2 linked regions of the Halioglobus japonicus genome follow. The protein of the gene in region 1 interacts with the protein of each later gene in a pairwise test. Links are inferred from orthologs where the notes say so. Each region holds a gene or a part of one and is shown on either strand. Other genes may lie near its edges.

Region 1 (7,473 bases):
AGCAGCAGTTGTTCGAATTTGGCGAAATTGTCGATACCCTGGTTGCGAAACTGGTACGGCGTCACCCGCACGTGTTCGCCAATGGTGATATCGAAGGAGTCGTCGGCGGTAATATCACTGAAGCTGAGGTCAACGCCAGCTGGGAAGCCATAAAACAGCAGGAGCGTGGCGAGCGTGACCTTCATGACATCCTGGCGGATGTCCCGGTAGCGCTGCCGGCACTGCCGCGGGCACAAAAGCTGCAGAAGCGGGCTGCCTCAGTCGGCTTTGACTGGCCGGATGTGGAGCCGGTGCTGGAAAAACTGGAGGAAGAAATCGGTGAATTGCGGGCTGCACTTCGTGAGGGAGAGGCTGCCGAGATTGAATCCGAGATGGGAGATGTGCTGTTTTCCGGCGTCAATCTGGCCCGTCACCTAAAGCTGGATGCCGAAACGACTTTGCGCCGCGCCTCGAGTAAATTCGAGCAGAGATTCCAAGCTATGGAGAAAATAGCGCGCAAGAATGGCGAGTCTCTCGACCAGCTCGACGAGGCTGCTCTGGACGCCCTTTGGGAGCGTGCCAAGGCCGCTCGGTCCTAGCGAAAGGTAGGGGTTGTATCCGCGCAACCCGCTGTGTATGGTTACTTTCCTCCCACGTTACCAACCTAGCCAAGCCGCTGTTGACGGCGGCCGATATTATCACGAGGAACCTCGTCAATGCGTTTGATTTTGCTGGGCGCCCCGGGCGCCGGAAAAGGCACCCAGGCCCAATACATTACCGAAAAATTCGGTATTCCCCAGATTTCCACCGGCGACATGCTCCGTGCCGCGGTCAAGGCTCAAACCCCGCTGGGCATCGAAGCCAAGCAAGTGATGGATGCCGGCGGTCTGGTGTCAGACGACATCATTATTGGTCTCGTGAAAGAACGTATCGCTGAAGACGATTGTGCCTCTGGTTTTCTGTTTGATGGTTTTCCCCGCACGATCCCCCAGGCTCAGGCCATGGTGGAAGAGGGTGTCAGTATTGATCATGTCGTTGAGATTGCCGTGGACGACGAAGAGATTGTGTCCCGCATGAGTGGCCGTCGTGTACACCCGGGCTCTGGTCGCGTCTATCACGTTATTCACAATCCGCCGAAGACTGAAGGCGAGGATGATGAGACCGGCGAAGCACTAGTGCAGCGTGACGATGATCAGGAAGAGACTGTTCGCAAGCGCCTGGAAATTTATCACGAACAAACCAGTCCACTGGTCGACTTTTATCAGGATATGACGGGCAGCGATGCGCCTGCCTATCACCGAATAGAAGGTGTGGGCAGTGTCGAACAAATTCGCGATCGCGTATTCGACGAACTTGGTTGAAGCGTAAAAACGGTTTTTGCAGTAGAAAAGGAGCCGCCGGCTCCTTTTTTTTGCCTATGAAAAACCGTTTGCATTTGTTGTAAGCCTTTAACTTTGTTGCTATTTTTGAATTGCGTTACCTAATAACTTCCCTGGAGATGAACGTAATGGCAACGGCAAAAAAGAAAACTACAGCAAAAAAGGCGCCGGCTTCCCGTAAAAAGGCACCGGCTAAGAAGCGTCCAGCAGCTAAGAAAACAGCAGCAAAACGCAAAGCAGTAGCGAAAAAACAAGCAGTATCTCCCGCAGTAGCGAAAGCTACTGAAGCTCTGGCTAAAGTTCAAAAGGCTTTGGATGCAGAGAAGAAGTCGCTTGCAGGCGCGCGTAAGAAGTTGGAAGCAGCGCGTAAGCAGGCAGCCAAAAAAGCCACAGCAGCTAACAAACGTGCTGTGAAAAGTGCACAAAATGCTTCTGCCAAGAACAGTGCGCGTATTAAGGCCATGCGTGAAAAAATGGCTGACGCCAAAAATCGGCTGGCTGATACGGCCGAAGCGGCTCGCCTGAAGGCACTCAAAGTTGCGGCAGACGAGAAATTGAAAGTACGTAAAGCCGAACTGGCAGCTAAAGCTGAAGCAGACAAAGCCATTGCCATGGCCAAAGCTGCTGAAAGTTGGGTGAAAGCTCGCGCCAAGGCAGACGCCAAAAAGCTGACTGACCTGGAGAAAAAACTGGCCAAGCAATTGAGTTTGGCAGAGAAGAAGTCTGCTGCCAAAGCCAAGGCCGCAGCCAAGAAAAAGTCGGCGCCTAAGAAAAAAGCTGCAGCGAAGAAAAAGCCCGCAGTCAAAAAGGCAGCTCCTAAGAAAAAAGCAGTAGCCAAGAAAAAGGCAGCGCCAAAGAAAAAAGCAGCGAAGAAGAAGTAAACGCCGCGAGTTTGTATGAGAAACCTGCTGTCAGCGATGACAGCAGGTTTTTTATGCCCGCTATTCAGCTGTGACCATGACATCCGTCATGGTATTGATATTGATAAAGGCCTCGGCTGTGTCGCTGAAATCCACGCTGACGGCCCCCTGTTGGCCGTACCATAGTCTGACAGCCCGTTCGCCAGTGTCGAGGAAGTCACTGACTGTTGCGAGGCATGAGCCGCGCACTAACGCGCATAGGTAGTGTTCACGTTGTGCGGTGCGCGCGTAGCTGATATTTGCGCCGGGGTTGTGCTGCAGGGCTGTTAGAAGACGCTGGGCCAGGTCCAACGGCAGTTGCGGTGTATCGCAAGGCGCCAGAAATAGAAACTCGGTCTTGCAGTGACCGGCCATCGCTTCTACGCCCGCCAGCGGACCCTGAAAATCTACTCTCTCATCACTAATCAGTGCGCAGTCGAACTGGTTGTAGAACGCCTGACTGCGATTACAACTGATATACAGTTCCTTGACCTGTGGCGCCATTCGCTCGACACAGTGGGTGGCCATAGGCCGGCCGCGCCAGGGCAATGTACCTTTATCGCGGTTGCCTACGCGTCGTCCTGCGCCTCCAGCCAGCAATAGTCCTGTGATTGTATTTGTGGGAAAAAGGTTTTCGTCAGCCAACGGTTCTTACTCGACGGTGCCTGTGGGATAATCGCAGCTTAACATTTGTAGCGGCATACCGAGAAACCATGAACGGCATACTTGCCATTGAAACGGCCACTGAAGCCTGTTCCGTCGCTCTTTGGCGTGATGGTAACACTGAGCATCGCCACGAACTGGCGGCGCGGCAGCATAACCAACGCCTGTTTAGCATGCTCCGTGAACTGTTGCCTGATGGTGTCAAAGATATCGACGCCATCGCCTATGGCTCGGGGCCAGGGTCGTTTACCGGGCTGCGGATTGCTGCGAGTGCAGTGCAGGGGCTGGCGTTTTCAGCAGGTGTTCCTGCAGTACCGGTTTCTACGCTGGCCTGCCAGGTTCAGACAGCGCTGCGCGAGGGGCTGGTGGAGGAGGGCGGCTATGTGCTGTCCTGCCTCGATGCTCGAATCAAGGAAGTCTATTTCGCCCTGTATCGCATCGAAGGCGATGAGGTGTTCGAAGTTCAGGCCGCAGCGGGAGTAAAACCCGAACAGATGACGATTGCGGAACTGCCTGCGCAAATGGTGGCAATCGGCGATGGATGCGCTTTTGTCGATCAGTTTCCCGAATCAGTGCAGAAAGTACTAACAGCGGTTCACGCTCAGGTGCTTCCCGAGGCGCGTGACCTGATACCTGCGGCGCGCCGAATGCTGGCGTCAGGCACTTTCCAGAAAGCGGCAGATGTACATCCCGTGTATGTGCGCGATGAGGTTAACTGGAAAAAAATTCATGAACAGGGCAAACCGTCGTGATCGATGCTTTTCAAGCTATCGTATTGGCCCTGGTGCAGGGGCTGACCGAATTTCTGCCCATCTCTAGCTCTGCGCACCTGGTTATACCCTCGCTGGTACTTGAATGGCCCGACCAGGGGCTGGCGTTTGATGTCGCCGTGCATGTGGGATCGCTGGTCGCGGTGTTGTACTACTATCGCCAGACATTGCGTGAACTTGCCGTGGACTGGTTTGGTTCAATGGCCGGGCAGGGCGCCACCGTCAATAGCCGGATGGTCTGGTATCTGGGATTTGCCACCATTCCTGCGGGCCTGGCAGGCATATTCCTGGAGCAATTTATTGAAGACCACGCGCGCAGTCTGTTGGTCATTGCCAGTACCACGCTGATCTTCGGATTATTGCTGGGTCTTGCCGACCACCACGCAGAGCGCACGCCTGGCGATGAACCGCTGACATTTTGGCGCGGCCTGTTTATCGGATGTGCACAGGCAATGGCACTGGTACCCGGCGTTTCGCGCTCTGGCGTTACGATAACTGCGGCGCTCATGCTGAATATGAGTCGCCAGGACGCTGCGCGTTTCTCTTTTTTGTTGTCTATTCCAATTATTGCTAGCGCTGGTGGCCGGAAAACCTGGGAGCTGATGGGGCTGGGCGAGCCCTTTGACGTGCCAATGATGGCGCTGGGTGCCGTGATGTCCGGGTTGCTGCTTACGCGTGTATTGCGCTGTTCCTGCGCCTGCTAGACAGGGTAGGAATGCGGCCTTTTGTTTATTATCGCATTGCCCTGGCCATTGTGCTCTTCAGCATCTGGCTGGGCAGCTAGAGGAAAATACATGAAACTCGCATTTATTGGCCTGGGGGTCATGGGCTATCCGATGGCCGGACACCTGCAGCGCGCTGGTCATGAGGTCACGGTTTACAATCGTACTGTCAGCAAAGCCCGGGATTGGGTTGATGAATACGGCGGCGCCATGGCGCTGACACCGGCCGCTGCAGCGACTGAAGCAAACCAGGTGTTTGTCTGTGTGGGTAACGACGACGATGTGCGATCGGTGATCTACGGTGACGAAGGTGTGCTGGCCGGCCTGGCGAGTGGAGCCGTTATTGTCGATCACACGACGGCCTCCGCCGAGCTCGCCCGCGAATTGGCGGCCGCTGCTGCCGAACAGGGTATTGGTTTTCTCGATGCCCCGGTATCCGGTGGTCAGGGGGGTGCAGAGAACGGCGTATTAACCGTCATGGTGGGTGGTGAGGCCGAGACCTTTGCCATGGCTGAGTCCGTGCTGCAGTGTTACGCACGCTGCGTGCGCCTGCTCGGTGCCTGTGGCAGTGGACAGCTGGCGAAGATGGTTAACCAGATCTGTATCGCCGGTGTGGTACAGGGGCTGGCTGAAGCGCTGGAGTTCTCAGAGCAGGCGGGTCTCGATTCTGCTGGCGTGGTTGAAGTTATTTCTCAGGGCGCCGCTCAGTCCTGGCAGATGGAAAATCGCTACCAGACCATGCTGGCCGGTGAGTATGAGCACGGATTTGCGGTGGACTGGATGCGCAAGGATCTGGGTATGGTATTGGCGGAGGCGAGCCGTATGGGGCTGGAACTGCCAATTACCCAAATTGTGGACGGTTACTACGCCGACGTGCAGGGCATGGGCGGTGGCCGCTGGGACACCTCCAGCCTGTTCGCGCGTATGCGCGAGCGCAGTAAATAGATCAGGAGTACAGTATGGATAACTCGCAGCAGTTCAACGAAGACCTCTGCCAGTTTCTGGCACGGGCTACCACGCCGTTTCATGCCGTCGCGGAGATGGTCAGCCGCCTGGAAGCCGCAGGCTTTAGCCAACTCATTGAGGATACCGACTGGGATATCCAACCCGGTGGCCGCTACTATGTTGTGCGCAACGGCAGTTCGATCGTGGCGTTTGGCATCGGTGAGAAACTGGGCCCTATAGAGGGCCTGCGGATGGTCGGTGCACACACGGACAGCCCTTGCCTTATGGTCAAGCCTGCGCCCGAGCGGCAGCGACACGGTTACCTGCAACTCGGTGTGGAAGTGTACGGCGGAGCGTTGCTTAATCCCTGGTTTGATCGCGACCTGTCTCTCGCGGGCAGAGTATCGTTTCAGTGTGACGCTGGCAGCTTACGTACTGCGCTCATCGATTTTCGTCGGGCGATTGCCACCATTCCCAGCCTGGCAATTCACCTGGATCGCGAAGCCAACAAAAATCGTTCGGTCAATCCACAAAAAGACATTCCGCCAATCCTCTGTCAGCTAAGCGCAGATGAGAAAGCAGACTTCAGGGAAATTCTGCGCGAACAATTGGTGGTAGAACATCCCGGATGCGGCGTTGAAAAGGTGCTGGATTACGAAATGTGTTTCTACGACACGCAGCCGGCGGCCGTCACCGGGCTCAAGGGCGAGTTCCTAGCGTCTGCGCGCCTGGATAACTTGCTGAGTTGTTATACCGGGCTGCAGGCGCTGCTCCAGTGGGATGGTCAGGCTACCGTGCTGCTGGTATGCAATGACCACGAGGAAGTCGGCAGCCTGTCAGCCGTTGGCGCCCAGGGCCCCATGCTGGGGAGCGTACTGAAACGACTGGCGGGAGACCTGGCAGGCTATAGCGCACTCACCGAACGCTCCATGATGATCTCCGCTGACAATGCGCATGGTATCCATCCCAACTACGCCGACAAGCACGACGAAAATCACGGGCCGCTGCTCAACGCCGGGCCGGTAATCAAGATCAACAGTAATCAGCGCTACGCCTCCAATAGCGAGACGACTGGCCTTTATCGCATGCTGGCCGCAGCGGAAGGCGTGCCCGTACAGTCATTCGTGGTGCGCACGGATATGGCCTGTGGTAGTACGATCGGTCCGATAACTGCCGGGGAAGTAGGGGTGCGCACCCTTGATATTGGTGTGCCTACTTTTGGCATGCACTCTATACGGGAGTTGGCCGGCACCAAAGACGCCTTCAATCTGTCGCGTGTGCTACGCCGCTTCTACAACCATCCGGGGTCGCTGGCAGCCAGCTGAGTGAAGGTTCTCCTGCTCTCTGCCTACGCTGCCCAGAGTCACCGTTACTGGCAGCGCGGTCTGCGGGAGATGTTCCCCGGGTGGCGTTGGACCGAACTGGAACTGCCGCCGCGCTACTTCAGCTGGCGGGTTCGCAGTAACCCCCTCAGTTGGTCGCTGACCGAGCGAACCACCCTCGAAGCCGATTACGATCTGCTCATCGCCACCTCCATGGTGGATCTGGCGACGCTGCGCGGACTGGTCCCGAACCTGGCCCGGCTACCCTCGCTGCTCTATTTTCATGAGAATCAATTCGTCTATCCTCAGGATCGTCAGCAACACAGCCTGCTGGAGGCGCAGATGGTCAGCCTGTACGCGGCGCTGGCAGCGGACCAGTTGCTGTTTAACTCCGCTTACAACCGCGATACATTCCTCACGGGTGTCGCAGGCCTGTTAAGCAAAATGCCCGATGAAGTGCCTCCTGGCGTCGCAGATCGGCTGGCGGGCAAAGCAGGGGTATTGCCCGTGCCGCTGCTCGACACTTATCCGTCCGATGCCTCCCTGCCATGGCCGGGTCGTCAGGGTGAGTATCCAGATCGACCGTTGCGTCTGCTCTGGAGTGCGCGCTTTGAACACGACAAGGGCGGCGAAGATTTGGAAGCCATTCTGCAGGGACTGGAAGCCACAAACCTCGACTATGAGCTGGCCGTGACAGGTCAGCAGTTTCGCAATTCGCCCGCGGTGTTCACCCGGGTGGAACAGGCCTTTGCGCACCGTTTGGTCAGCTTCGGCTTCGTCGAAAACGAAGCAGA
Region 2 (6,640 bases), 730 kb from region 1 along the record:
GCAGATCGAATTGCTCAAGGCGCAGCGCTGGGCCATCGCCACAGAGCAGAAAATCGTTATCCTGTTTGAGGGCCGCGATGCCGCCGGCAAAGGTGGCACCATCAAGCGCTTTGTCGAGCATCTCAATCCGCGTCACACCCACGTGGTCGCCCTGAACAAGCCCACCCCCGAGGAACAGGGCCAGTGGTATTTCCAGCGCTACATCCGCCACTTTCCCAGCAACGGTCATATCGCGCTGTTTGATCGCAGCTGGTACAACCGCGCCGGGGTCGAGCGGGTAATGGATTTTTGCACTCAGGAGCAGTATCAGGAATTTATGCTGCAGGCGCCTGCACTGGAACTCATGATGGTTCGCAGCGACATCCACCTGTTCAAGTTCTGGCTGACCGTTGGCCAGGAAGAGCAGCAAGCGCGGTTCAATAAACGTCGCCAGGATCCGCTGAAGCAGTGGAAGCTGTCTCCTATCGACGAGGCGGCCCAAAGCCGCTGGGATGACTATACCCAGGCAAAAGAAGATATGTTTTTTTATACCGATACGGCCCACGCGCCCTGGACGATTGTGAAATCCTCAGACAAAAAACGCGCCCGCATCGCCTGCCTGCAACACTTTCTGAGCTCACTGGAATACCCGGAAAAGCGTGACGATTTGCTCCATATGGACCCGCTTATCGTCGGTCAGAGCGAATACGCCATCGGCTAAAAAACGATCTAAAATAGCTATAGACGCCCTTACCGACCCGTGCTACATTTTGGTCTGTCGCACACTTCTGTGCAGCAATAAAAACTCTGCTACTCAACTTTTTAGCTTCACCCGGCCGGCAGCAGCCGCGCGCATGTATCTAATTCTTTTTCCTTTCACGCCTCTATTGCATCGCATTTATGAATCTTACTGATCTGAAGAACAAACCCACCCAGGAACTCATCGATATTGCCAAGGAGATGGGCATTGAAAACATGGCCCGCTCACGGAAGCAGGACATCATCTTTGCCATTCTCAAGCGACACGCCAAAAGCGGTGAAGATATCTACGGTGACGGTGTATTGGAAATTCTCCAGGACGGCTTCGGCTTCCTGCGCAGCGCTGACAGCTCTTACCTGGCTGGCCCCGACGACATTTATGTCTCGCCGAGCCAGATCCGCCGCTTCAACTTGCGCACCGGCGACACCATTTCCGGCAAGATTCGCCCGCCGAAAGATTCCGAGCGCTACTTCGCATTGCTCAAGGTTGGCGAGGTTAACTTCAGTAAACCTGAACAATCCAAGAACAAGATCCTGTTCGAAAACCTGACGCCGCTGTTCCCGGATGAGCGCCTGACTCTTGAAAAGGGCAACGGCAGCTCCGAGGACCTCACCGGCCGCATCATCGACCTGGTGGCCCCGATTGGTAAAGGCCAGCGTGGCCTGTTAGTAGCACCGCCCAAGGCCGGTAAAACCATCATGATGCAGAACATCGCCCAGGCGATTATCAGCAACAACCCTGAGTGCTACATCATCGTACTGCTGATCGACGAGCGTCCCGAAGAAGTGACAGAGATGCAGCGCTCTGTCGGTGCCCGCGGTGCCGAGGTCGTTGCGTCGACCTTCGATGAGCCACCCTCGCGCCACGTGCAGGTGGCGGATATGGTTATCGAAAAGGCCAAGCGCCTGGTGGAGCACAAGCGTGACGTTGTGATCCTGCTCGACTCCATCACCCGTCTGGCACGTGCGTACAACACGGTTATCCCCTCGTCCGGCAAGGTACTTACCGGTGGTGTAGACGCCCACGCTCTGGAACGCCCCAAGCGCTTCTTTGGCGCCGCGCGGAACATCGAGGAAGGCGGCAGCCTGTCCATCATCGCTACCGCCCTGATCAATACCGGCTCCAAAATGGACGAGGTGATTTACGAGGAGTTCAAGGGCACCGGTAACATGGAACTGCATCTGGATCGCAAGGTGGCTGAAAAGCGCGTGTATCCCGCAATCAACATCCGCTCTTCCGGCACTCGCCGCGAAGAACTGCTGACCGGCGATGAAGAACTGCAGCGCATGTGGATCCTGCGCAAGCTGCTGCACGGCATGGAAGATCTGCCCGCGGTGGAATTCCTGATCGACAAGCTCAAGGACACCAAGACCAACGACGAGTTCTTCCTGTCCATGAAGCGCAAGTGACGTTGCCCTCGGCAATGTCATCCCTGCGAAGGCAGGGATCCAGGGGTTCTGCAGTCATAGATCATCTCGAACCAGACAATTAATCAAAGAGCCGGTTCAATTCCCGATGAATACTTGTTCTTTGTCCAAAAGGCCAGTGAATTCCCGCCTGCGCGGGAATGACGGGGAGCAGAAATGAAATACAAAGACCTCCGCGACTTTATTGCCGAGCTTGAACAGCGCGGCGAGCTGGTGCGCATTACCGCGGAGGTCGACCCTAATCTTGAGATGACGGAAATCGCCGACCGCACCCTGCGGGCCGGCGGTCCGGCGCTGCTGTTCGAAAATCCCAAGGGGTTCGACACACCGGTGCTGGCCAACCTGTTCGGCACCGAGCAGCGGGTGGCACTGGGCATGGGTGGAGAGAATGTCACCGCCCTGCGCGAGATCGGGGAGCTACTGGCCTATCTACGCCAACCGGACCCCCCAAAGGCTTTCGCGACCTGGCCGACAAGGCCCCGGTACTCAAAAAAGTCCTCAACATGGGCCCGAAGATGGTCCGCAACCCACCCTGCCAGTATCACGCCAAGCAGGGCGACGAAGTCGATCTGTATCAACTGCCGATCCAGACCTGCTGGCCCGGCGATGCGGGCCCGCTGGTCACCTGGCCGCTGGTGATTACCCGCGGTCCCGATAAGGAACGCCAGAATCTCGGCATTTACCGCATGCAGTTGATCGGCAAAAACAAGCTGATCATGCGCTGGCTCTCGCACCGCGGTGGCGCTCTGGACTATCGCGAATGGCAATTGAAGCACCCGGGCAAACGCTACCCTGTGGCGATTGCCCTGGGCGCAGATCCGGCCACGACGCTGGGAGCGGTAACGCCTATTCCTGACCCGGTGTCTGAGTACGCTTTCGCCGGCCTGCTGCGGGGTTCCAAAACCGAGCTAGCAGAGTGCTTCACACCACTATGCAGGGAACACGGCCTGCAGGTACCCGCCAGCGCAGAGTACATACTCGAAGGCTATCTGGAACCCGGAGAAGAGGCCGACGAGGGCCCCTTTGGCGATCACACCGGCTACTATAACGAAGTCGAGCGCTTCCCGGTATTTACCGTTGAGGCGATTACGCACCGCGAAGATCCCATATACCACAGTACCTACACTGGCAGACCGCCCGATGAACCGGCCGTACTCGGCGTCGCCCTGAACGAAGTCTTCGTGCCGCTGCTGCAGAAGCAGTTTCCCGAGATCGTGGACTTCTACCTGCCGCCCGAGGGCTGCTCCTATCGGATGGCCGTCGTCACCATGCGCAAGGAATATCCCGGCCACGCCAAACGGATCATGCTCGGCGTGTGGTCATTCCTGCGCCAGTTCATGTACACCAAGTTTGTCATCGTCACCGATGAAGACGTGAATGCCCGCGACTGGAAAGACGTGATCTGGGCCATGACCACGCGCATGGACCCGCAGCGCGACAGCGTATTCATCGAGAACACCCCCATCGACTATCTGGATTTCGCGTCACCTGTGGCTGGCCTTGGCTCCAAGGTGGGCTTTGATGCGACCAACAAGTGGCCAGGAGAAACCGACCGCGAATGGGGTGAGCCGATTGCCATGGACCAGGCCGTAAAAGACCGGGTCGACGAGCTATGGGACGAGCTGGGCATCTCCTGACCGCCCCAGCTCGACAGACCTCACAAATCCAACAACAAGACCTCGACCTCATCACCAGGGGCAACCGTTGTCCCCACAGGAATGACCGCCAGGGCATTGCTGTAACTGACAGAACTCAACACGCCTGAACTCTGGTTGGAGAGGCGCTTTGCAACCAGGCCAGTGCTGTCTCGCTCGACAATCACCCGCAGGTAATCCTGCCTGCTACCGGCACGCTTGACGGCAAAGTCGGCCCGCGCCACCAGCGAGGGTGCGGGCGCTTCCGCCAGGCCCTGCATACGCTGCAGAAAAGGTCTTGCCACCAGTTGAAAGGTGACAAATACCGATGTGGGGTTGCCGGGCAGCCCAATAAACGGCGTGTCACCGATGCGGCCAAAGGCCAGGGGCTTGCCGGGCTTAATGGCGAGTTTCCACAGCGACAGTGCACCAAGGCGCTCTACCTGTCCTTTCACGTGGTCTTCTTCGCCAACGGAAACGCCGCCAGAGGTGATAACCACATCGGCGCGCTGTGCCGCAGCCTCCAGGGCATCTCCGGTAGCCTCAGGGGTATCCGCCACCATGCCACCGTCGACAAACTCCATACCCAGCGAACGCACCAGGCCCGCCAACGTATAGCGATTGGAATTGTAGAGCTGACCCGGAGCGAGTTCGCCCTGCCCAGGCTCAACCAGCTCATCGCCCGTCGACAGCACGGTCACGCGCAGCGGCCGGTACACCGCCACCTGCGCACGCCCGACCGAGGCCAGCAGGCCAAGGTCCTGCGGCCTGAGACGGCGGCCGCGCACCAACACGGTTGCGCCGCGGGCAATATCCTGGCCGCGAGGGCGGACATTGGCCCCCGCCTCGAGGGGATGATGAATACGCAGCTGGCCTTCTTCCTCAGTACAGTTTTCCTGCATGGCCACAGCATCAGCGCCGGGAGGGATCTCAGCACCGGTAAATATTCTGGCTGCCGTACCCGGCTCAAGTTGTTCACCTACCTGACCCGCCGCGATACGCTGCGCGACCGGCAATAATTGTCCCGCATCAGCAGCGCGCAGGGCATAACCGTCCATGGCAGAGTTGTCATTGAGCGGCACATCTATCGGCGAAGCGACATCTTCCGCCAGGGTCAGCCCCAGGGCATCCATAACGCAGACATACTGAGGTTCGGGCGGCACAGGTGCCTGGCTGACTACCTGGGCCAGCGCATCAGCCAGCGGAGTCAGGCCGCTCAAGCGTGCTGGCTCCTGACGCGCAATACACCGACAAAATTACAGGGGCGGTAAGTCGAATCGAGTTGGTCGCGGATCAGGCCGCCCCAGGCAGTGCGACAGGCACCGGTGGAGCCCGGCATACAGAAGATCACCGTGTTATTGGCCAGGCCCGCGAGTGCCCGAGACTGGACTGTGGAGGAACCGATTTCCTCATAAGACAGGGCGCGAAACACTTCGCCAAATCCGTCGATGGACTTATCGAACAGCGGCGCAACCGCTTCCGGAGTCGAATCACGCCCTGAAAAGCCGGTACCGCCGGTCACCAGCACCGCCTCAATCGCATCATCGGCAATCCAGGCCGAGAGTACCGCTCGAATCTGGTAAATATCGTCGATCACTATCTGCTTGTCCCGCAGCGCGTGGCCGGCGTCGCCCAATGCCTCCACCAGAAATTGTCCGGAGGTGTCATTTTCATCGGTACGGGTGTCCGAAACTGTCAGCACAGCCACACCCAGGGACTGGGGGCTGTCGTCGGTGGCCTTGGCCATGGAGAGAACTCCTTATGCTTGCTGTTCGTAGTATTGCTTGACCATATCGCCGATCGTATTGCGCCAGGGCAACTGCTTGATCGCGAAGGTATTGCGGATTTTGCTGCACTCCAGAGAGCGGTTGAGACTGGGAGCATCTTCCGACAATTGCTGCAGTTCCACCGGCTCAGGGCTGACGTCGCTAAACTGCGTAGCCGCGGCCAGCACGGATTCGGCGAATTCGTAGTAGGTCGCCGTCTCGGAGCTGCAGTAGTGGAAAAAGCCCCACAGTTCAGCCCCCTGCTGAGCTGGTCGATAATCGCCGAGACCACCCGGGCGCCGTCATCCGAAGACACCGGGCAACCGCGCAGGTTGTTATCCAGCACCAGCTGCTTGCCGCGGCGCATATCGCCCAGCATCTGCGTCACCAGGTTGGGTCCATCACTGGCGAAGACCGGCCCCAGCCGCAGAATAAGGTGACGGTCACAATTCTCTCGCACGACCTGTTCAGCGGCAGCCAGTAACGGACCCACCCCCTCCTCGCTATCGGGAATATCGTCTTCGTTGTACATGCGGTCGAGCTTCCCGGAGAACACCCGGGCACTGGACACAAACAAATGGGCGGCGCCATCACGCTGACAGCACTTTGCCACCCAGTGACTGCGTTTCAGATCGAGATCGCCAATCTCCTGACCACTGTCAGCCACCGCTTCAATGCGAATATCCACTACCAATTCTGCATCAACGCGGCGAATAGCCTTCTTGGCCTGGCGCTCACTTTTCCAACGCGATGCCGCCCACGTCACACTGGTGACCTCGTGCCGCCCCTTGTCAGCGAGAAATTCGCCGAGGGCACGCCCCAGCGGGCTGTCAGAACCGAGAAGAAGAACGCGCAAAATGTAACAACTGTCGTGAGTATGGATGCCAGAAAGGTAACATATTTGCCGGCCAGTGGGCGTCGCGGCCGGTAAATTCGGAAAAAGTACCGGTGGGAGCCCCCAAAACCCAGAAAGGCCGCTAAATGCGGCCTTTCAAGGGAGCGAAACACGGTTTCGTCAGAACGGAATATCGTCGTCGAAATCGCCGAAATCCTGAGGGGCAGGTTGTGCCGCGG

Evidence for each region.
Region 2: the proteins of mobA (region 1) and BST95_RS06450 interact in binary tests that used the Escherichia coli proteins (3 or more experiments, as listed by UniProt). The link is inferred for Halioglobus japonicus from one-to-one orthologs.

Annotation. Positions count from the first base shown.
Region 1 is NZ_CP019450.1:2,073,447-2,080,919, forward strand. The notes cover bases 1,102-3,889. They hold mobA (molybdenum cofactor guanylyltransferase MobA), read right to left. Parts: upstream 2,903-3,889; coding sequence 2,300-2,902; downstream 1,102-2,299. Other genes in these bases: adk (adenylate kinase), read left to right, coding at 1,102-1,340; BST95_RS09765 (hypothetical protein), read left to right, coding at 1,487-2,239; tsaB (tRNA (adenosine(37)-N6)-threonylcarbamoyltransferase complex dimerization subunit type 1 TsaB), read left to right, coding at 2,971-3,672. In the rest of the region: mazG (nucleoside triphosphate pyrophosphohydrolase), read left to right, coding at 1-578; more of adk, read left to right, coding at 696-1,101; BST95_RS09785 (NAD(P)-dependent oxidoreductase), read left to right, coding at 4,485-5,357; BST95_RS09790 (M18 family aminopeptidase), read left to right, coding at 5,372-6,682; BST95_RS09795 (tRNA-queuosine alpha-mannosyltransferase domain-containing protein), read left to right, coding at 6,683-7,473. UniProt on the Escherichia coli protein: Transfers a GMP moiety from GTP to Mo-molybdopterin (Mo-MPT) cofactor (Moco or molybdenum cofactor) to form Mo-molybdopterin guanine dinucleotide (Mo-MGD) cofactor.
Region 2 is NZ_CP019450.1:1,348,312-1,354,951, reverse strand. Bases 2,923-5,873 are described here. They hold BST95_RS06450 (molybdopterin molybdotransferase MoeA), read right to left. Parts: upstream 5,021-5,873; coding sequence 3,824-5,020; downstream 2,923-3,823. Other genes in these bases: moaB (molybdenum cofactor biosynthesis protein B), read right to left, coding at 5,017-5,547. Also shown: ppk2 (polyphosphate kinase 2), read left to right, coding at 1-700; transcription termination factor Rho, read left to right, coding at 880-2,148; ssb (single-stranded DNA-binding protein), read right to left, coding at 6,582-6,640. UniProt on the Escherichia coli protein: Catalyzes the insertion of molybdate into adenylated molybdopterin with the concomitant release of AMP.